3 regions of the Streptomyces sp. NPDC058464 genome follow, and region 1 is predicted to be linked to each of the others. Evidence: riboswitches for the same ligand, from Rfam matches in the RefSeq annotation. Region 1 holds a riboswitch; each other region holds the start of a gene.
What was found. A riboswitch is a leader RNA that binds a small molecule or an ion and turns the genes downstream of it on or off. The one in region 1 is predicted to bind cyclic di-AMP.
Positions count from the first base shown of each region.

Region 2: another riboswitch for cyclic di-AMP. It lies ahead of ACFWPQ_RS44600 (C40 family peptidase); the one in region 1 lies ahead of ACFWPQ_RS29245 (transglycosylase family protein).
Region 3: another riboswitch for cyclic di-AMP. It lies ahead of ACFWPQ_RS15790 (NlpC/P60 family protein); the one in region 1 lies ahead of ACFWPQ_RS29245 (transglycosylase family protein).

Region 1 is NZ_JBHXMA010000024.1:82,812-89,818, reverse strand. It holds gene ACFWPQ_RS29265 (exopolyphosphatase) at 152-1,117, opposite strand; gene ACFWPQ_RS29260 (DUF501 domain-containing protein) at 1,241-1,759, opposite strand; gene ACFWPQ_RS29255 (septum formation initiator family protein) at 1,789-2,265, opposite strand; gene eno (phosphopyruvate hydratase) at 2,393-3,679, opposite strand; gene ACFWPQ_RS29245 (transglycosylase family protein) at 4,093-4,773, opposite strand; cyclic di-AMP (ydaO/yuaA leader) riboswitch at 4,778-4,952, opposite strand; gene ACFWPQ_RS29240 (transglycosylase family protein) at 5,162-6,139, opposite strand; gene ACFWPQ_RS29235 (cytochrome P450) at 6,338-7,007, opposite strand, start outside.
Region 2 is NZ_JBHXMA010000053.1:62,228-69,234, forward strand. It holds gene ACFWPQ_RS44590 (ATP-dependent Clp protease proteolytic subunit) at 1-487, shown strand, start outside; gene ACFWPQ_RS44595 (hypothetical protein) at 495-803, shown strand; cyclic di-AMP (ydaO/yuaA leader) riboswitch at 1,165-1,349, shown strand; gene ACFWPQ_RS44600 (C40 family peptidase) at 1,353-1,826, shown strand; gene ACFWPQ_RS44605 (ATP-binding protein) at 1,870-2,328, opposite strand; gene ACFWPQ_RS44610 (helix-turn-helix domain-containing protein) at 2,540-3,400, shown strand; gene ACFWPQ_RS44615 (DUF397 domain-containing protein) at 3,410-3,637, shown strand; gene ACFWPQ_RS44620 (8-amino-7-oxononanoate synthase) at 3,764-4,891, opposite strand; gene bioB (biotin synthase BioB) at 5,039-6,280, shown strand; gene ACFWPQ_RS44630 (adenosylmethionine--8-amino-7-oxononanoate transaminase) at 6,273-7,007, shown strand, end outside.
Region 3 is NZ_JBHXMA010000010.1:68,040-75,046, forward strand. It holds gene ACFWPQ_RS15785 (NAD-dependent epimerase/dehydratase family protein) at 1-980, shown strand, start outside; gene ACFWPQ_RS15790 (NlpC/P60 family protein) at 1,081-3,363, opposite strand; cyclic di-AMP (ydaO/yuaA leader) riboswitch at 3,374-3,550, opposite strand; gene ACFWPQ_RS15795 (DUF1996 domain-containing protein) at 3,968-5,932, shown strand; gene ACFWPQ_RS15800 (lipase family protein) at 6,225-7,007, shown strand, end outside.

The sequences.
Region 1 (7,007 bases):
CCCGGGACCCCTCACCTGCACCGAATTCCTTGTGAAGAACTTCACGAAGTTTCCCGGCGGGGTGTCGTGGCACGGCGTGTCACAGGCCGTTCGGGGCGCTCACCCGTCGATTCGCATGCTCATCCGAGGATCGATCACGCCGACCTGTGGGTCAGGCGACGGACCAGGCGATGCCGTCCAGAATGTCGTGCTCGCTCACCACGACCTCCTCGGCACCCACCCGCTCCATGATCGACTGAAGCACGAGGGCGCCGGCCCCGATGACGTCGACCCGCCCGGGGTGCATGGAGGGGATCGCCGCCCGCTCCGCATGGGTCGACCGCAGCAGCCACCCGGTGATCTCCCGGACCCGGGCGTAGGGGATGCGGGAGTGGTGGATGGCGGCGGAGTCGTACTCCGGCAGGTCCTGGTGGATCGCGGAGAGGGTGGTGACGGACCCGGCGAGACCGACCAGGGTGTGCGCCTCGCGCAGCGGGACGGTCTCCTCCGCGAGATCGAGGGCACGCTCGATGTCGGCCCGCATGGAGGCGGTCTCGGCCTCGGTGGGCGGGTCGCTGACGTGCCCCTCGTGCACGAGGTGCCGCTCGGTCATCCGCACGCAGCCGACGTCCACGGACCGGGCCGCCCGTACGTGCGCGTCCCCGACGACGAACTCGGTCGAGCCGCCGCCGATGTCCACGACGAGGAACGGCTTGGCGAGGTCGTCGCGTCCCGTCAGCTCCCTCGTCGCGCCCGTGAAGGAGAACTCGGCCTCCTGGTCGCCGCTGATGACCTCGGGCTCGACGCCGAGGATGTCGAGCACGCCGCGCACGAACTCGTCCCGGTTCTCGGCGTCACGGGACGCGGACGTGGCCACGAACCGCAGCCGCTCCGCGCCGTACTCCTTGATGACCGCGGCGTACTCCCGGCAGGCCGCGAAGGTCCGCGCCAGCGCCTCCGGCGCGAGCCGCCCGGTCCGGTCGACCCCCTGCCCGAGCCGGACGATCACCATCCGCCGGTCCAGATCGACGAGCTCCCCGGTCGACCCCGCGCCGGAGGCGCTGTCGGACACAGTGGCGTCGGCGACGAGCAGCCGGATGGAGTTGGTTCCGCAATCGATGGCGGCGACGCGGGTCATGGCGGTGGGTTCCTTGTCTGTTCGTGACGACTCGAGTCGAGGCGGCGCCTGCTCAATCGACCGAGTCGGGTGGTGGGTGGGCGAAGGGCTCGGGGGTCCAGGGGGCGGAGCCCCCTGGGGGTGTCACTCGCCGGTGACTACACACGCGCCCTTGGCCCACCACTCCGGCAGCATGGCGATCGCCTCGTCGCCGAGCGGGTTGACGCCCGGCCCCGCCGCCAGCGAGTGGGCCACCAGGACGTGCAGGCACTTCACCCGGTCCGGCATCCCCCCGGCGCTCGGAAAGCCCGTCAGCTCCTCGATCTCGTCCCGGCGCCGGATGTAGTCCTCGTGCGCGGCCCGGTACGCCGCCGCCAGCTCGGGATCGCTCTCCAGCCGCGCCGTCATCTCCTTCATCACGCCGTTGGCCTCGAGGGTGCCGATGGCGGACGCGGCCTTGGGGCACGTCAGGTAGTACAGCGTGGGGAAGGGGGTCCCGTCCGGCAGCCGGGGCGCCGTCTCCACGACGTCCGGCTGCCCGCACGGGCACCGGTGCGCGATCGCCCGCAGTCCGCGCGGCGGCCGCCCGAGCTGCTGCTTGAAGGCCTCGACGTCCGCGTCGGTCGGCTCGGTACGCGGGGTGGAGGGAGGAGCCGTTTCCATGACTGTGTTCTGTGTGGCTTTCTGTCGGTTCACTGGTCGGACGCGTCGGACTTGTCGACGCCGTCCCAGACGTTCGCGTACCAGGGCCGGTCGGCAGCCCCCAGGTAGGCGTGCGCCTGCTTGGCGACACCGGGGTCGATCACGACGAACCCGGTCTCCCCCGGCATCACGTAGTGCAGCCGCAGCCGGATCTGCTGCTCGGCGTACGCGTCGTCCTGCCACCGCGCCTTGAGGTCCCGCAGCTGCTCGACCCGCTGCCGGGCCTGCTGCTGCTGACGTTCGAGGTCGGAGATCTCGGCGCGCTGGGAGACGTACTGCCGCATCGGATAGGCGAGCGCGACGATCATCGTGCAGAGCACGATCGCCAGCAGCGCCGCACGGCCGGTGAGCCGGGAGCGGCGGGCCTGGCGCCTGGTCTGGGAGCGGTACACCCGGGCCGCCGTCTGCTCGCCGAGCAGCTTGAGCCTGGTCGCGGTGGAGAACCGGTCCCGGTCCTTCACGGCCATGTCCCCGCCTCCCTGGGTCGACCCTGGTACGTGCGTACGTCCCCGGACACGGTACGGGACCGGGTACGGGGACGTACGTACGACTGGCTAAGCCTTACCCTCTACGGGCTCAGCGCGGCAGGCCTGCTCAGCCCTTGAAGCGCGGGAACGCGGAGCGGCCGGCGTACACCGCCGCGTCGTCGAGGATCTCCTCGATGCGCAGCAGCTGGTTGTACTTGGCGACGCGCTCGGAGCGGGCCGGGGCGCCGGTCTTGATCTGGCCGCAGTTGGTGGCGACGGCGAGGTCGGCGATGGTGACGTCCTCGGTCTCGCCGGAGCGGTGCGACATCATGCACTTGAAGCCGTTGCGCTGGGCGAGCTCGACGGCGTCCAGGGTCTCGGTCAGGGAACCGATCTGGTTCACCTTCACCAGCAGGGCGTTGGCGGTGCCCTCCTCGATGCCGCGGGCGAGGCGCTCCGGGTTGGTGACGAACAGGTCGTCGCCGACGAGCTGGACCTTGTCGCCGAGCCTGTCGGTGATGACCTTCCAGCCGGCCCAGTCGTCCTCGTACAGCGGGTCCTCGATGGAGACCAGCGGGTACGCGGCGACGAGCTCCTCGTAGTACTCGGTCATCTCGGCGGCCGAGCGGGACTTGCCCTCGAACTCGTACTTGCCGTCCTTGTAGAACTCGGACGCGGCGACGTCGAGCGCGAGCGCGATCTGCTCGCCCGGGACGTAGCCGGCCTGCTTGATCGCCTCGAGGATGAGGTCGAGGGCGGCGCGGTTGGACTCCAGGTTCGGCGCGAAGCCTCCCTCGTCGCCGAGGCCGGTCGACAGGCCCTTCGACTTCAGGACCTTCTTGAGGGTGTGGTAGACCTCGGCACCCCAGCGCAGCGCCTCGGAGAAGGACTCCGCGCCGATCGGGGCGATCATGAACTCCTGGATGTCGACGTTGGAGTCCGCGTGCGAGCCGCCGTTGAGGATGTTCATCATCGGGACGGGCAGCAGGTGCGCGTTCGGGCCACCGAGGTAGCGGAACAGCGGGAGGTCGGACGCCTCGGAGGCGGCGTGCGCGACGGCGAGGGAGACGCCGAGGATGGCGTTGGCGCCGAGCGAGCCCTTGTTGTCGGTGGCGTCCAGGTCGAACATGGCCTGGTCGATCAGGCGCTGCTCGGTGGCGTCGTAGCCGACCAGCTCCGGGCCGATCTGCTCGATGACGGCGAGGACGGCCTTCTCGACACCCTTGCCCAGGTAGCGGTTGGGGTCGCCGTCACGGAGCTCGATGGCCTCGAAGGCACCGGTGGAGGCGCCGGACGGGACGGCGGCACGACCCGTGCTGCCGTCGTCGAGGCCGACCTCGACCTCGACCGTGGGGTTGCCTCGGGAGTCCAGGATTTCCCGGGCTACGACGACGTCGATGGACGGCACGAGCATCTCCTTCTTGGGATGTGACGCTGGTTGTGCGGGGCGCACGCGGGCCTCGTCGGCCCTTGCTCAGCCTTGCGACTAGAGCCTAACCGTCCCAGGGCCGTCGGCCGGCACGACCGACCGGCCCGTGGACACACAGACGGTACTCATTGTTCACGTGCGGAACAAAGGGGGGCCCGATGAAGAACGGAAGAAGAGCGGGCCAAGAAGGGGGCCGAGAAGGGGAGGGGACGGCAAAGAGAAACCCCGCCCCGGTGCGTACGGGGGAAAACGCACCGGGGCGGGGGCCCGTGGGGACGGGGGTGGCCCTCACGTGGTCTCCACTATGGGGACCACGGTTGTGCGGGCGCTGTGGTTCAGCTGGGTGCCGCTTAATACTTGCGACGACCTCATACGTGCGGCGACCGCCCCGCGTCCTGCTACTTCAGGTGCAGCTGCTGACCCGGGTAGATGAAGTCGGCGTCGGCGACGATGTCCTTGTTCAGCTTGAACAGCGCCTGCCAGCCGCCCTTCACCTTGTGCTTCTCGGCGATCGAGCTGAGGGTGTCGCCCTTGACGACCTTGTACTCGCCGTCGCCCTTCTTGACCTTCTTGCCGGCCGGGGTGGTGACGGTCTTGGTCGCGGCCGGACGCTCGGCGGAGCGGGAGGCGGCCTGCGTGTCGGTCGTACGGCTGCTCGTGCCCGTGCCGCTCGACGAGGAGCCGGAGGTGCTGCCGCCGGCGTAGGCGGCGCTGGACAGGCCCGTGCCGCAGACCGGCCAGGCACCCTTGCCCTGCGCGGCGAGGACCTTCTCGGCGATGGTGATCTGCTGCGCCTTGGTGGCCTGGTTGGCCTGCGCGGCGTACTGCGTGCCGCCGTACGCGGCCCAGGTGGAGGCGGAGAACTGCAGACCGCCGTAGTAGCCGTTGCCGGTGTTGATGGCCCAGTTGCCGCCGGACTCGCACTGGGCGACGGTGTCCCACTCGGAGGCGGTGGCGGCGGAGGCGCTGCCGGCCGCCATCAGCGGGGCGGCGACGGCGACGCCGGTGACACCGGCGACAGCGATGGCGCGGACGGCCTTGGACGGACGACGGTGCTTGCCCTTGCCGGAAAACAGCATGGATCGATCCCCTCACCGACGCCTGCGAGGTGAGCTGTCGGGTTCGGGCCGGTTGAGTTGCCCGGCCGCACACCCGTGTGTCGGTGCGCGGCTTCACCCCGAGCCGGATCGGCGGCCTCAACCACCGGTCCCGGCACTTACCTTGGGTCCCCCGCTCCTGCCTACGGCGCATGACGCGTCGACTGTTCCCGGACGGCCGCTGGCAGGACTCGGCGTTGCGACGGCCGGGGCTCGTGGTGACGAGCGGCCTTGACCGTAAACAGGGCATCAGGTGAATTTCAAAGATGATCAGGGCTTCTGAGACTCATCCCACACTTTCACCAAACCGGACATTTAACTTCGAAGTGGGGCGGCTTACAGACGCCAACTCCCGCCGCTTTTCGTCCGTTTAGCTACCGAGTTTCAGGGTCTGACCGGCGCTGATGTCGTTCGGGTCGGCACCGATGGCCGCCTTGTTCGCGGCATAGAGCGCACGCCATCCGCCGTCGAGGTCAAGGGAGTCGGCGATGGAGGCGAGGGTGTCGCCGGCGCGGACGGTGTAGGTGTCACTGTCGCGCACGGCGTGCCGGCCGGAGGAGGTGGCACCCTGACCGTTTGTCACGCTTTCGTCCGCCGAGCCGCCGCGATGCTTGCCGCCAGCGCTGACGGCCCCCGTGTCGACCAGGCTCCAAGAGCCTTCAGCTTGCCCCGAATTGTCCGAGTCGTCACTCTCGGGGACGACGGGATTCTCGCTCGGCTTCGAGGCGTCAGAGTCGGAAGATTCCGACTTGTCCGTCTTGGTGGATTTACTGGGGGTGTCCTTCTTGGAGTCACCGCTCGCACTCGGGGAGGGAGTGGCGGAGTCGTCCCCGGAGTCCGCGGCACCCGAGGAGGAACCGGAATCAGAGGAGGACGACGAATTCGACAGCCCGGAGGACGAGTCCGACGAGTCGGAGGAACCAGACGAATCACCCGAGTCGCCAAGTCCCGTGTCGACGTTCACCGAGGCGTCGTCGGAAGAGAGTCCGGCGATCAGGGCACAGGTCCGCCAGGGCTTGGTGCCCTGGTCGGCGAGTATCTTCTCGGCGACCGCGATCTGCTGCGAACGGCTCGCCTGGTCGGGCGTACCGGCGTAGTCCAGGCCCCCGTACTCGCTCCAGTCGTCCAGGGAGATCTGGAGGCCGCCGTAGTAGCCGGTGCCGTCGTCGGCACTCCAGGAGCCGCCGCTCTCGCACTGGGCCACCTGGTCCCAGGTGGAGCCGTCGGCCGCGTTGGCGCTCGCCGCGCCGAGAAGCGGGATGGCGATGGCGGAGCCGGTCACGCCGGCCGCGACGAGGAGAGCCGGAGCCTGACGGGGGCGACGGTGACGACCGTTCCCGGAGAGCATGCGGAAACCTTTCGAGCGACAGCGGTGACCGGCGCGGCGGGTCCCGCAGGGCGCCGCGCTGATGGGTGAACGTATCGGCAGACGATCACTTGTCACAAGTTAATGCCGCGCAGATCACGTGAAGATCACAGACTTGAACGCTAGTCACCTTTTGCCCGTACGGACCGGTAAGGGGTTCGGCGAGGGCCCGGCGAAGGCTCATCGGCCGGTCGGCGTGAACTCCACGGGCAGCGTGCGCAGTCCGCGCATGATGAGCCCGCCGCGCCACCGCAACTCCCCTTCGTCGACCGCGAGTCGCAGGTCGGGGAAGCGGGTGAGGAGGGTGGCGAGGGCGGTCTGGCCCTCCAGGCGGGCCAGCGGGGCGCCGAGGCAGTAGTGGATGCCGTGGCCGTATCCGAGGTGCTGGTTGTCCCGGCGTGAGAGGTCGAGGATGTCCGGTCGGGCGAACCGCTCCGGGTCCCGGTCCGCCGCGGCCAGGACGACCAGGACCGGGTCGCCGGGCGCGATGTGCTGCCCGCCGATGTCGACCGGCTCGGTGGCGAACCGCCAGGTGGCCAGCTCCACCGGTCCGTCGTAGCGGAGCAGTTCCTCGACGCCGGTCTCCAGCAGCCCGCGCTCACCGGCGGCGAGGGAGTCCTGCAGCCGGGCGCGCTGCTCGGGGTGGGTGAGCAGCGCGTACGTGCCGTTCCCGATCAGGTTGACGGTGGTCTCGAACCCGGCGAACAAGAGGATGAACGCCATGGCCGCGGCCTCGTTCTCGGTGAGGTGCTCGCCGTGGTCCGAGGCCCGGATGAGCCCGGAGATGAGGTCCTCGCCGGGGGCCGGTTCGGCGGGCAGCTCCTGCCTCTTCCGGTGGATCAGCTCGGCC
Region 2 (7,007 bases), on a different contig from region 1:
GATGGCGCAGTTCATGTATCTGGAGTACGCGGCTCCGGATCGGGACATCTCGCTGTACATCAACTCCCCGGGCGGGTCCTTCAGCGCGATGGCCGCGATCTACGACACGGTCCAGTACGTGAGCTGTGACGTCGAGACGATCTGCCTCGGACAGGCCGGGGCGTCGGCGGCGGTGCTGCTCGCGGCCGGCACGCCGGGCAAGCGGTCCGTGCTGCCCGGCGCACGCATCGTGCTGCAGCAGCCGTCGCTGCCGGAACCGGTCCACGGCCAGCCGAGCGATCTGGCGATCCGGGCCGAGGAGTTGGACCGGGAACGGGCACTGCTGGAAGCGATGCTCGTGCGGCACACCGGGCGCACGGCGGAACAGGTGCACCGGGATCTGGAGCGGGACCTGATCCTGGACGCCCAGGAGGCGCTGGCCTACGGGCTGGTGGACCGGGTCGTGCCCAGTCGCCGGGCCTCGCTCGGCCTGCCGGACGCGGGGTGAGCCGCCGATGCTGCCGCCGGAACTCCCGCCGCTGCCCGCACTGACCCGCGCCGAGGGCGAGCTGATCGACCGTTACCTGGACGTGGTGGACCTGCTGGGCCGGATCAATCCGGCGCAGAACGAGGACACCTACCGCGGGCTGCGCGCCGCGCAGGCGCTGGTGCGCGCGGCGTCCGAGCTGCGTGACGCGCTGACCCTGATGCATCGTCGGGGCGAGACGGAGCTTCACGGGGACACGCTGGCACGGGCGTTGCGGGTGCTCGACGGCGAGCGCCGGACCGCTCGCGTCGCACTCCCGCCCGACTGCGTACGGTGACACCCGCGGGACTGCGGTCCTGTGCGTCGACGGCGCGACCGGGCCGGAGTCGAAACGACCCAAAGGGGTTACTGCCGTTCGGCGGAGCGTGGCGTGGTTTTACCTGCCCGCAGGAGCCGCTCGACCCGCCTGCACGGGGGTGCCCGCGAGCGGCTTTCGCGCAGGTCCGGGGCTACGCAGGGCAGTTGACGGAGAATCGAACAAAGGGTTGTCCACCCGAACGGGTGGGTGGTGAGTAACCCCACAAATCCCCGATTCCGTTGGGTTTTTCGGACACGAGTGAGTGAAGATCCCTGTCTGACGACAAGCCCCCGCCACAGCGGCGGGGCGGTCCGGGCGGACGCCGAGTCCTGCCGCCGCCCGGATTGACCCGTCGACAGAAGTGCATCGGCAGGAGTGGAGGACCCAAGCAAGCCGGGTCGCCGGCACGGTCGCACCATGACCGGGCCGAGCAGCCCTTGGGGTGAAGCCGTGGCAACACGGCCGGGCAACTTCGCCAGCCCGAATCCGACAGGTCATCCTTCACAGGCGGCTGACGAAGGGTTGCGCATGAATGCGCTCAATCGTGTTCCGTCGCTGATGGCCCGGGCCGGTACGGCCTCGGCACTGACCATCGCCGCCGTGGGCGGCTCGATCGTGATCCCGGGTGTCGCCTCCGACGCCTCGGCCGCCACGATGGCGACGAAGGCACTTCAGGTCGCTGCCTCGAAGAAGGGCGCGCCCTACAGGTGGGGCGCCACCGGGCCGAACAGGTTCGACTGCTCCGGGCTCACGCTGTACTCGTTCAAGAAGGCGGGCAAGAAGCTGCCTCGTACGGCGGCCCAGCAGTACAACAAGACCCGTCACATCTCGGCCGGCAACCGCAAGGCCGGGGACCTGGTCTTCTTCCACTCGGGTTCCAGCGTGTACCACGTCGGCATCTACGCCGGGAAGGGAAAGATCTGGCACGCCCCGAAGACCGGGGACGTGGTGAGGCTCCAGAAGATCTGGACGCGCAGCGTCTGGTACGGCCGGGTCAGCTGATCCGCGCGGCAGCACCCGGTGGCCGGCCGGCGGGGACTCAGGGCTACGGTTCCTGCTGGCCGGCCGCGGTGACGGTGCCGGCCGGGACCGTCCAGGGAAGTTCGATGGAGACGGTCTTGCCGCCCTCCCGGGTGGGGCGCACCCGGAGCTTGCCGCCGCATTCGGCGGTCAGCCAGCGGATGATGACCATGCCGCGCCCGTTGTCCTGCTGGACCGCGGCGGGAAGTCTCTTGGGGAAGCGCGGATGACTGTCCGTGACGCCGATGCGCAGCTGTTCGTCGCGGTCGAGCACGAGGTCCACCGTGAAGGTGGGTGACTGCCCGAACGTATGCTGCACGGCGTTGGTGGCGAGTTCGGAGACGATGAGGCGAACGGTGTCCGCGGTCTCCGTCTCCGGTGGCAGTCCCCACTCCGCGAGAGTGTCCAGCACGTAGGAGCGGGCGGTGGAGACCGAGGCGGGATCGCTCGGCAGAGTGACGGATGCTTCCAGGTGGTCTGCCATGGCGACGTCGTCCCTTTCCTCGGGACCGGAGTCCGACACAGCGCGGATGGTTCGAGTACGGTCCCGGACTGGTGCTTCTTCGCCAGACTGCCATTACCGGGCCGGTCAGGGGAGCGATCCACCAAGATATGCATATATCTGTCGCTCGAAGCGGTGAACTCTGCTACCTCAGACCGTATTTGGGCGGCTCGGAAGGAGTAAGGAGTAGCCCATGCAGAACGGTCCCGCGGTACGCCGCCGGAAACTGGGCGCCGAACTGCGCACACTGCGCACCGGCGCCGGCCTCACGAGCGGTGAGGCCGCCCGTCTGGTGGGCTGGCATCAGTCGAAAGTGAGCCGGATCGAGACCGGCGCCAGCGGTGTGAAACCGGCCGATGTGCGGTTACTCCTGGACGCCTACGGCGTGGTCGAGGGGCAACTGCGCGAGTTGCTCCTGGTGTTGGCGGGGTCGGAGGACACGGCGGGACGGCACCACTGGTGGCACGCCTACCGTGGGGTACTGCCGCCCGCCTACCGGGATTTCATCAGCCTGGAGTCGCAGGCCAGCGCCATGCGCACGCTGGAGACCTCGGTCGTGCCCGGGCTGCTGCAGACCCCGGAGTACGCGCGTGCGGTGACCCGGGCAGCCGTGGACGGGCGTGACGACGAGGCCCTGGACGCCCTGGTGGAAGTGCGTCTGGCCAGGCAGGACGTGCTGCACAGCGATCCGCCGCTGGAGCTGAGCGCGGTCTTGGACGAGGCGGTGCTGCGCCGCGAGGTGGGCGGTCCCGGCGTGATGGCGCGGCAGCTGGTCCGGCTGATGGAGGCGGCCCGGCTGCCCCATGTACGGCTCCAGGTGCTGCCGTTCGCGGCCGGGGCGCATGTCGGCATCACGGGACCTTTCGTAATCTTCTCATTTCCGAGCACTTCTGATCTGGACGTGGTTGTTATCGACCAGTTGACGAGTAGCCTCTACCTGGAGCGGAAAGAAGACCTCCAGGCCTACACGGAAGCCTTCAACACGCTTCGGATCCACGCCCTTTCGCCCGAGGACTCGTTGGATTACATCGCCGTGATAGCTGACGGCACGTAAGGAGGCACCATGACTGCACTGCCTCGGAACGTACCTTCAAGTGCTGATCTGCACGGATTGCGGTGGCTGCGCAGCAGCTACAGCACCGGAGCGAACAACTGCGTGGAGACGGCACGGCCGCGCTCCGGCCCGTCGGCCGGACTGCTCGCCGTGCGCGACTCCAAGGCTCCGGCCGGACCCGCGCTGCTCTTCTCCCCCGAGAGCTGGGCGGGTTTCGTCACCGCGCTTGTCAACTGATCAGCCCAAGATGAGTCTGATCAGATTCGAACGAAAGCGATCAGAACGAAACTGATCAGACGCCCACCCGTTCCACGAACTACTCCGTATCCGCTTGCGAGCCAGGCCCGGCCGTGTCACGCCGACTCATGGTCGTGTCTCGCCGATCACTCGTACAGCGCGTTCGATCTCGGCCCCGGAGAGGTCCGCACGGGCGGTCAGCCTCAGCCGTGAGATGCCGTCCGGCACCGACGGCGGACGGAAACAGCCCACGGCCAGGCCTGCCGTACGGCAGTCGGCCGCCCACTGCACGGCCTGCTCCGGGGACGGGGCCCGCACGGAGACCACCGCGGCGTCCGGACGCACCGCTTCCAGACCCGCGGCGGTCAGCCGTGCGTGCAGTTCCGCGGCCACCTCGCGGGCCCGGGCCGCCCGTCCGGGCTCACGGCGCAGCAGCCGCAGGGCCGCCAGCGCCGCGCCCGCCGCGGCCGGGGCCAGGCCGGTGTCGAAGATGAAGGTCCGGGCCGCGTTGACCAGATGGTCGATCACCCGGGCCGGGCCCAGCACCACGCCGCCCTGGCTGCCCAGCGACTTCGACAGGGTCGCCGTGACCACCACGTCCTCGGCGCCGGCCAGCCCGGCCGCGTACGGCGCGCCCCGCCCGCCGTCCCCGAGGACCCCGAGTCCGTGGGCGTCGTCGACCAGCAGTCCGGCGCCGCGCTCCCGGCACGCCTCGGCCAGCGCGGCCAGTGGTGCCGCGTCCCCGTCGACCGAGAACACCGTGTCGGAGACGGCCACCGCGGGCCCCTCGTGCGTCCCGAGCGCCTTGCGCACGGCGTCCGGGTCGGCGTGCCCGACGACCTGGGTGGCGCCCCGGGCCAGCCTGCAGCCGTCGATCAGGGAGGCGTGGTTGAGCGCGTCGGAGACGATCAGGGAGCCGTGCGGGCCGAGCGTGGTGACGGCGGCCAGGTTCGCGGCGTAGCCGGAGGAGAAGACCAGGGCGGCCTCGAACCCGCAGAATCCGGCCAGTTCCCGCTCCAGCTCGGTGTGGAGTTCCGTCGTACCGGTCACCAGCCGGGAGCCGGTGGAGCCGCCGCCCCAGGTCCGGGCCGCCCCGGCGGCGCCCTCGGCGACCTCCGGGTGGTGGGCGAGGCCCAGGTAGTCGTTGCTCGCCAGGTCCAGCAACGGCGAGTCGGCGGGGCGGGGGCGCAGGGTCCGTACCAGTCCGGCGCGGCGGCGCTGCTCCGCCTGATCGTCGATCCAGCCGAACGCCATGGCCCCTCCGGTGATTTTGTAGGCAGTGAACAGACCCTAGCGGGACCACCCGCCCCCCACTGTGTGGCAATACCCACACGTCGAACTGACAGGGTTGTGCAAACTCTCCTTGGCCCGGAGCAGCCTCGTAGTACAGGATCGGCTCTCATGGACCTGCTGAACACGCTGGTGGACAAGGGGCTTCGGCGCGAGCTGCCGACCCGCGAGGAAGCGCTCGCCGTACTGGCGACCTCCGACGACGACGTGCTCGACGTGGTGGCCGCGGCCGGCAAGGTGCGCCGGCACTGGTTCGGGCGGCGCGTGAAACTCAACTACCTGGTCAACCTCAAGTCGGGCCTGTGTCCGGAGGACTGCTCCTACTGCTCGCAGCGGCTGGGCTCCTCCACCGGGATCCTGAAGTACAGCTGGCTGAAACCCGACGAGGCCTCGAAGGCGGCCGCCGCGGGCCTGGCCGGGGGCGCCAAGCGGGTCTGTCTGGTGGCCAGCGGGCGCGGCCCGACCGACCGGGACGTGGACCGGGTCGCCGGCACCATCAAGGCCATCAAGGAGCGACACGAGGGCGTCGAGGTGTGCGCCTGCCTCGGCCTGCTCTCCGACGGCCAGGCGGAGCGGCTGCGCGAGGCGGGCGCGGACGCCTACAACCACAACCTCAACACGTCCGAGGGGACGTACGGGGACATCACGACCACGCACACGTACGCCGACCGGGTGGACACGGTCAACAAGGCGCACGCGGCGGGGCTGTCGGCCTGCTCCGGTCTGATCGCCGGCATGGGCGAGAGCGACGCGGACCTGGTCGACGTGGTCTTCTCGCTGCGCGAGCTGGATCCTGACTCCGTTCCGGTGAACTTCCTGATCCCGGTCGAGGGCACCCCGCTGGCCAAGGAGTGGAACCTCACGCCGCAGCGCTGCCTGCGCATCCTGGCGATGGTCCGGTTCGTCTGCCCGGACGTCGAGGTCCGGATCGCGGGCGGCCGAGAGGTCCACCTGCGCACCATGCAGCCGCTCGCGCTGCACCTGGCCAACTCGATCTTCCTCGGCGACTACCTGACCACCGAGGGCCAGGCCGGCCAGGCCGACCTGGAGATGATCACGGACGCCGGGTTCGTGGTGGAGGGCGCGGACGAGGTGACGCTCCCGCAGCACCGGGCCGAGGCGCAGGGTGCCGGCTGCGGGTCGCACGGGGCCGAGGGCGCCGGGTGCGGGTCGCACGCGACGGAGGGCGCGGGCTGCGGATCGCACGCGGGCGAGAGCGCCGGCTGCGGGTCGGTCTGCGGTTCCCACGAAGATGTGGCCGAGGCTGTGACCGTCCCCGCCAACGAGCCGCGCACCGACCTGGTCGCCGTCCGCCGCCGGGGTGCCGGAACGGATCTCGCGCCCAATGCCTGACGTGCCTGGCCTGAGCGTCCCCGAGCTGCTGGACCTCGACCGTCGGCACGTCTGGCATCCGTACGGTCCGATGCCCGGCCGGGCCGAACCGCTCGTCGTGGAGTCGGCGAGCGGGGTCCGGCTGCGGCTCGCGGACGGCTCGGGCGATCTTGTCGACGGCATGTCGTCCTGGTGGTCGGCGATCCACGGCTACAACCACCCGGTGCTCAACGAGGCCGCGCACGACCAGCTCGGCCGGATGAGCCATGTGATGTTCGGCGGGCTCACCCACGAGCCCGCCGTCCGGCTGGCCAAGCTCCTCGTCGACATCACCCCCGCCGGCCTGGAGCACGTCTTCCTCGCCGACTCCGGGTCCGTGTCGGTCGAGGTCGCGGTGAAGATGTGCCTGCAGTACTGGCGCTCCCTCGGCCGCCCCGCCAAGCAGCGCCTGCTGACCTGGCGCGGCGGCTATCACGGGGACACCTGGCAGCCGATGTCCGTCTGCGACCCCGAGGGCGGGATGCACGAGCTCTGGTCCGGGGTGCTGCCCCGCCAGGTGTTCGCCGACGCGCCGCCGGCGGAGTACGACGAGTCGTACGCCGCGCACCTGCGCTCGACGGTCGAGCGGCACGCGCACGAGCTGGCCGCGGTGATCGTGGAGCCGGTGGTGCAGGGCGCCGGCGGGATGCGCTTCCACTCCCCCGCCTACCTGCGGGTGCTGCGCGAGGCGTGCGACGCGCACGACGTG
Region 3 (7,007 bases), on a different contig from region 1:
TGGAGCGCGGGTACCGGGTCCGTGCGACGGTCCGCCGCGCCTCCGATGCGACGAAGGTACGACCGCTGTGGGAGCTCCAGGAGGCCTTCCCGGGCCAACTGGACCTGTTCGAGGCCGACCTGCTCGGCGACGGGTCCTTCGACGAGGCGTTCCGGGGCTGCGCGACCGTCTTCCACGTGGCCTCGCCGTTCCTGATGCCCGAGCGGATCAAGGACGGTCAACGGGACGTGGTGGACCCGGCGTTGCTCGGCACCCGCAACGTCCTCGGCAGCGTGGAGCGCACCCCGGAGGTGACGACCCTGGTCTTCACCTCCACCGTGGGCGCGATCTTCGGCGACTACGCCGATGTCCGCGAGATGGCCGGCGAGGTGCTGACGGAGAAGTACTTCAACACCACCAGCACGGTGGCGAACAACCCCTACCACTACGCCAAGACGGTCGCCGAGCGCGCCGCCTGGGACGCGGAGGCCGCCCAGGAGCGCTGGCGCCTGGTCTCGATCAACCCGGGACTGATCCTCGGCCCCTCCCTCACGCCCGCCTCCGAGTCCGGCAGCCTCTTCCTGCTCGACGAGCTGTTCAAGGGCTACTTCTGCTACGGCGCCCCGGACTTCAGTTTCACCACCGCCGACGTCCGCGACGTGGCCGACGCGCACATCGCGGCGGCGGAGAACCCGGCGGCGAGCGGCCGATACATCGTGGCCAACGAGACGATGACGTCCTTCCACGAGATGTCCCGGATCATCCGCGGACGCCACCCCTGGGACCCGCGCCTGCCGCGCACCGCGCTCCCGCACGGGCCGGTACGGGTCCTCGGGCCGCTCTTCGGCCTCACCCAGGACTACATACGCAAGCACCTCGGCATCCGCTTCCGCGTCGACAACGGCCGGAGCGTCCGCGAACTGGGCCTTGCCTACCGGCCCGTCGAGGAGACCCTCCTGGACCACCACGAGAGCTGGCGCACGCGGCGGCGGAGGGTCTGAGCCCGACGGGCAGGGGGCAGAGGGGCCAAAGGGGCCAGGGGGCAGAGGGGCCAAAGGGGCCAGGGGGCAGAGGGGCCAGAGGGGCAGGGAGGCCAGGTGGTCAGGCCGGGCGGATCACCCGGTGGATCGCCGACTCCCCGGCGTTGTAGATCGACTCCTCGCGGATCAGCGCTCCGGGGCTCGGCGCGTGCACCATCGTGCCGCCGCCCGCGTAGATCCCGACGTGGCTGTCGTCGTCGAAGAAGAAGACCAGGTCACCCGGTTCGATGGCGGCCAGCGTCATCGGGGTGCCGGCCAGCGTCTGCTCCGGCGCGCTGCGCGGCAGCGTGACACCGGCGGCGCGCCAGGCGGCCTGGGTGAGGCTGGAGCAGTCGTAGGCCCCCGGACCGGTCGCCCCCCAGACGCACGGCCGGCCGATCTGCTCCCGCGCGAACGCCAGCGCCTTCATGGCCTTGCCCGGCTCGGCCACGGCGCCGGGCTGGACGAAGACACCGGGCGCGGGCGTGGCTGCGGCCACGGTGGGGACCGGGGCGGCGACCTGGGGGGGTGCGGTCGGCAGGGGGGTGGTGGGGAGCGGAGCCGTCATGACCGGGGCGGCGGTGGCCATCGCCATGGCGGGCGCGGCCATCATCATCGCTTCGGGCGGTGCGGCCATGGCCATGGGCGCCGCGGCCGTCGCGGCGATGGGGGGCGCCTGCATCGGTGCGGCCATCGGTGCCGCCATGGGTGCCTGCATGGGCGCCTGCATGGGTGCCGCCAAGGGTGCCTGCATCGGCGCCTGCATGGGTGCCGCCATCGGCGCGGGCATCGCGGCAGGGGGCGCTGCCATCGCTGTGGGCATCGCGGCGGTGGCGTACGCGTAGGCGGCGTCGGCGGGCGGCATGGCTCCGGCGTACGCGTAGGCGGCGTCGGCGGGTGCCATGGCTCCGGCGTACGTGTACGCGGTGTCGGCGGGCGGCATGGCTCCGGCATAGGCGTAGGCGGCGTCGGCCATGTCCGGGGCGGGCGCCGCGGCGTAGGAGGCGGCCGGCTGCATGGGGGCCATGGGCGCGGGGGTGGCGGGTGCCGCCGTCGCGTACGCGGCGGTGGCGTAGGCGGTGTCGGCGGCGGCCTGGGGCACCTCGGCGTAACCGGCGGTCGCGTTCGGCGACATGACCCGGAAGCCGCCCATGTCCATCGGAGCCGGGGCGGGGGCAGCGGCGGCGGGCGCCATGGTCGGGAAGGCGCCGGAGTCGGTGGGGGCGGCGGTCGGGAAGGCGCCGGAGTTCGTGGGCGCCGCGGTCGGGAAGACGCCGGTGCTCATGGGGTCCGCGGTCGGGAAGGCTCCCGCGTCGGCCGAGGTCGGCATCGGGAACGAGCCCGTGGCGCCCGGCGTCATGATGCGGAAGGAGCCGGTGTCCCCCACAGCCGGAGCCGCAGCCTGGCCGGGGGCGGTGTCCATGTCCAGGGGAGACACACCCGGGAACGCCGTGGTGCCCGAGCCGCCCGGGGTCATGATGCGGAAGCCGGTCATGTCCGCCGGAGCCGGAGCCGGAGCCGGAGCCGCCACCGGAGCCATGGTCTGGGCGGGGGCGGGGCCCGCGTCCATCGGGGGCACCCCGGGGAAGCTGCCGGTGCCCGGGCCGCCCGGGGTCATGACGCGGAAGCCGGTCGGGTCCGCCGGGGGCGTGGCACGGCTGGCGCTGGTACCGCCCGGGGTCATGATGCGGAACGTACCCGTGTCGGTCGCGGACACGATCGGGATGCCGCCCGTCTCGGTCACCGCGGGGATCGCGCGGGTGGCGGCGAGGGCGTCGGTCCGGAAGGAGCCGCTGTCGGTCCGCTGGCTCGGTATGCCGACGGGGGGAGCAGCCCACTGCTGCGCTGCGGCCTGGGCCTCGGGCGTGGGCCACGGGGTCTGCGCGGTCGGCACGGGCTGTGCGGACGGAACCGGCTGGGCGGCCGGGGCAGCTTCGAGCGCGGCCACCGCGCGCTGCTCCGGCCTCGGGGGCGGCAGCTCGCGGACGACCTCGAAGTCGGTCTGCGCGGACGGACCCGCGGTCAGCTCCAGCCGGGCCGGGCCGGAGCCCTCCAGCTGGCCGAGCAGGTCGGCGGCCATGGCGCTGACGGGACGCCGCGGGCCGGGCCGGGCCGGCTGCCGGTCGGAGGGGAGTGCGGCCGGGACGCTCGGCCCCAGCTTCGAACGGGCGCCGTCGAACCACTCCCGGGCGATGTTGTCGAGGCCCGGGTCGTCGCGACGGGGCCGCTTGAACAGCGGGACACCGCGTGAGCGTGAACCCCCGCTCATCGCGCGCGTGGCGTTGTAGTTCCCGGTGGCGTTCTCGGCCTGGTCGTAGAGGCTGTTGATCCGCTGCCGAACCTCGTCACGGCTCTCGGGCGCCATTGAGGGGTCGTGCTCCTTCCGTACTCCGCCTACCGAGTTAGCTGTCGGGTTCGGGCTGTGAAGTCCGGAAGGCATGCCCTACGGCCGCCGTCCTCACGGACGTCCGGCCGATTCACCCCAGTGGTTCGGTTGGGTCCCCGGTTCCGGATTCGCCCCTGGAAGGCACCGGATTCGGCGGAGGCCGCGCGGCCCGGCGGGATTCGCCGGAGGGAGCCGAGCGGCTTGCCCGTCAACTTAGCCAACTTGTGTCACTCGTGTGAAGGTTGAAGTGCGTAATGTCCGATACGTATTTGTGATGTTCGTCTTAGCGTTCGGAACTCGACCGTACGGGACGGCATTTCGCGCGCATCCATTGCTTTCGCAGGGTCACCGGGGCGTTGCCGTCGGTTGCGTCCCCCTGTTCCGTGACCGTTCCGGGACACGCGCTTTCTGTGAGGTCGCCGTGAATTCGTGGGTCTGTTGAACACGATGGCGCCGCGGCCCGTATAGGGCCGGGGATTTCCATGTCCCGCCGACCACGAGACGCAGGGGAACGACCTTGAGACGCAACAGGCGCAGACGCCCGACCGGCGCACAACGCGCGACCTTCGCAGCGGTCGCCCTGATGCTCGGCGGCGGGGGACTGGTCGCGGTGAACGTCTATGCCTCGGCCACCGAGGGCGGGGACCAGCAGACCCAGGTCGCCACCGGCCAGGTGCTGTCCGCGCCCACCATCTACTGCCCCGACGTCGGCAGCCGGCTGACGGCGGTACCCGACGGGGCGCGGGCCGACGTCGACAACGAACTCGCCCAGCTGGACCAGCAGATCGTGGCCGCGTATCAGCAACTCACCGAGTCCGCCGCGGAGATCGAGCAGAACCCCGGCCTCGCCGACCAGACGATCATGAGCCCGCTGAAGGAGAAGCGGTCCGAGTCGCTGCAGCGCATCGCCGACGCCATCGGCCGCGAGGGCGACCGCCCGCAGGGCCTGGACGACCTCGCCGCGTGCACCCTGCGCTCCTCCACCCAGGGCGACGGGCAGTCCGCGGCCCCCCAGGGCGGTGCCACGCCGAGCCAGAGCGGCCAGGGCAGCGCCGCGCCGAGCCAGGGCACCGGCGCCGGCGGCCAGGGCGGCAACGGGCCGGTCGCCGCCGACTATGCGGACATCACCTCCGTGCAGCCCAATGTCACCACCCCGGCCGAACAGTCCGGCGGCTCCACCGGCACCTTCTCCTCCAGCTGCGGCGTCAACGCGAACGGCCTGTTCAACTCGGACAACGTGATCGTCGCGCCCGGTGTCTCCAACGGCGCCCACCACTTCCACGACTACATCGGCAACCAGTCCAACAACGCCTTCGCCAGCGACGACGACCTCGCGAACGCCGACACCAGCTGCGCGGACCAGGGTGACAAGTCGACGTACTACTGGCCCGTGCTGCGGCTGCAGAACGGCAAGCAGGAGCGGGACGCCGACAAGCCGGGCGGCGGCACCGAGGGCAACGCCGGGCAGATCGTCACGGCCAAGGAGGTCACGCTGACCTTCGAGGGCAACCCCACCTCCAAGGTCACCGAGATGCCGCGGCTGCTGCGCATCATCACCGGCGACGCCAAGGCGTTCGTCAACGGCCCGGGCAACGCCAACGCCTCCTGGAGCTGCACCGGGTTCGAGGACCGGCAGCTCAAGGACAAGTACCCGCTCTGCCCCTCGGGCAGTGACGTCGTACGCACGTTCAGGTTCCAGAGCTGCTGGGACGGCCGGAACATCGACAGCGCCAACCACCGCACCCATGTGGCCTTCGAGGCCCCCGACGGCAGCTGCCCGGCCGGCTTCCAGGCCATCCCGCAGCTGGTGCAGCGCATCGTCTACGACGTGGACGCGCCGAGCCTCCAGGACGGCGGCCGTACGGTCCCGCTGTTCGCGGTGGACTCGTTCCCCGAGCAGCTGCACAAGCCCGTCACCGACCACGGCGACTTCATCAACGTCTTCGACGAGAGCCTGATGCGGAAGATGGTCGACTGCATCAACTCCGGCCGCACGTGCGGTGCGGGGGCCGACGAGCAGCCGCCGTCCCAGAGCGCGGAGCCGTCCGAGCCGAGCGGCACCGCGAGCCCGGTCGCCCCGCCGGCCGAGACCCAGAGCGCCGAGCCGTCCGAGCCGGCGACCGAGCAGCCGTCGTCCGAGCCGCCGGCCGACACCCCGGCCACCGAGACCGCCCCCGCCTCGGACGACGCCTCCACCCCGGCCTCCGGCGGCACCGAGCTGCCGAGGGTCTACGCGAGCGCGTCGCCGAAGAAGACGTCGACCACGAAGTCGTCGGGCGGCGGCGTCATCAGCAAGCCGACGGAGCGGCCGGACACCGAGGCGCCGACCGAGGGTGCCGCGGCCACGCCGGTGGACACCGCGGCCGCCGTCCCGGCCGGCCAGGAGACCCCGGGCACCGGCTCCGGGACGCAGCCCCAGACCGAGCCCCAGGCGGTCCAGGGCGGTCTCGCCGAGACCGGCGCCCACCTGTGGCCCGCGGTCTTCGGCGGTCTGCTGCTGGCCTCCGGGGGCGCGCTGCTGTGGCGCACCCGGCGCAACTCGGTCTGACCCTTCTCGAACGCCGCGCGCGGCGCGTCCCGGGCGGGCTCGAACGCGCGGAGCATCTCATCGTGCTCCGCGCTGTCGGGCCCGCCCGGGTGCATGTCTACGGGACTCTCGGGCGAATGCGCTTCCGCAGGACCGCTGTTGACTGCGCGTCACATTACTGAACCGTAACCTGACGGCTGCTACCGCCGGTAAGGCATTTCTCGTTACCGTCGGGTAAACCGCACCCGCCCCGTCGGCCGCTCCGGGGACGTCCTCCGCACCTCCCACGTCCAGCACGTCCAGGAGGTTCCCCATGCGCGTCCGCGTTCGACTGCTGGCCACCGCCCTCACCGCGGCGGCCTGCCTCTGCCTCCAGACCCTGCAGGCCACGGCCTCGCAGGCGGAGGTCTCCAGGGGCGTCACCATCCCCGCCTTCTACGACCCGCCGGCCACCCTGCCCACGGCCGACGGCGCCCTGGTCCGCACCGAACCCCTCCCGCTGGCCCTGAGCCTGCCGAGCCTGCCAGGGCCGCTGCCGGGGACCGCAACCCGCCTGATGTACAAGTCCACCGACTCGGCGGGCCACCCCGTCGCCGTCACCGGCGCCTACATCGAGCCCACCCTGCCCTGGCTGGGCCCCGGCGCCCGTCCGCTGGTCGCGCTGGCCCCCGGCACCATGGGGCAGGGCGACCAGTGCGCCGCCTCCATGGGCCTGGAGTACCCGCTGGTCCTCAACGGCCAGACGGTGTCGGTGGGTTACGAGGACCTGTCGATCTACCGGCTGCTCGCCGAGGGCGTCGCGGTGGTCGTCACGGACTACGTCGGGCTCGGCGCCACGGACCGGCTCCACACCTACGTCAACCGGCTCGACGGAGCCCACGCCGTCCTGGACGCCGTACGCGCCGCCCGCAACCTCCCCGGTGCCTCGGTCACCGCCGCCTCGCGGGTGGGCCTTTTCGGCTACAGCCAGGGCGGCGGCGCGACCGCAGCGGCCGCCGAACTCCAGCCCGCCTACGCCCCGGACATCACCCTCTCCGGCAGCTACGCCGGGGCGCCGCCCGCCGACCTCACCGCCGTCACCGCGGCCATCGACGGC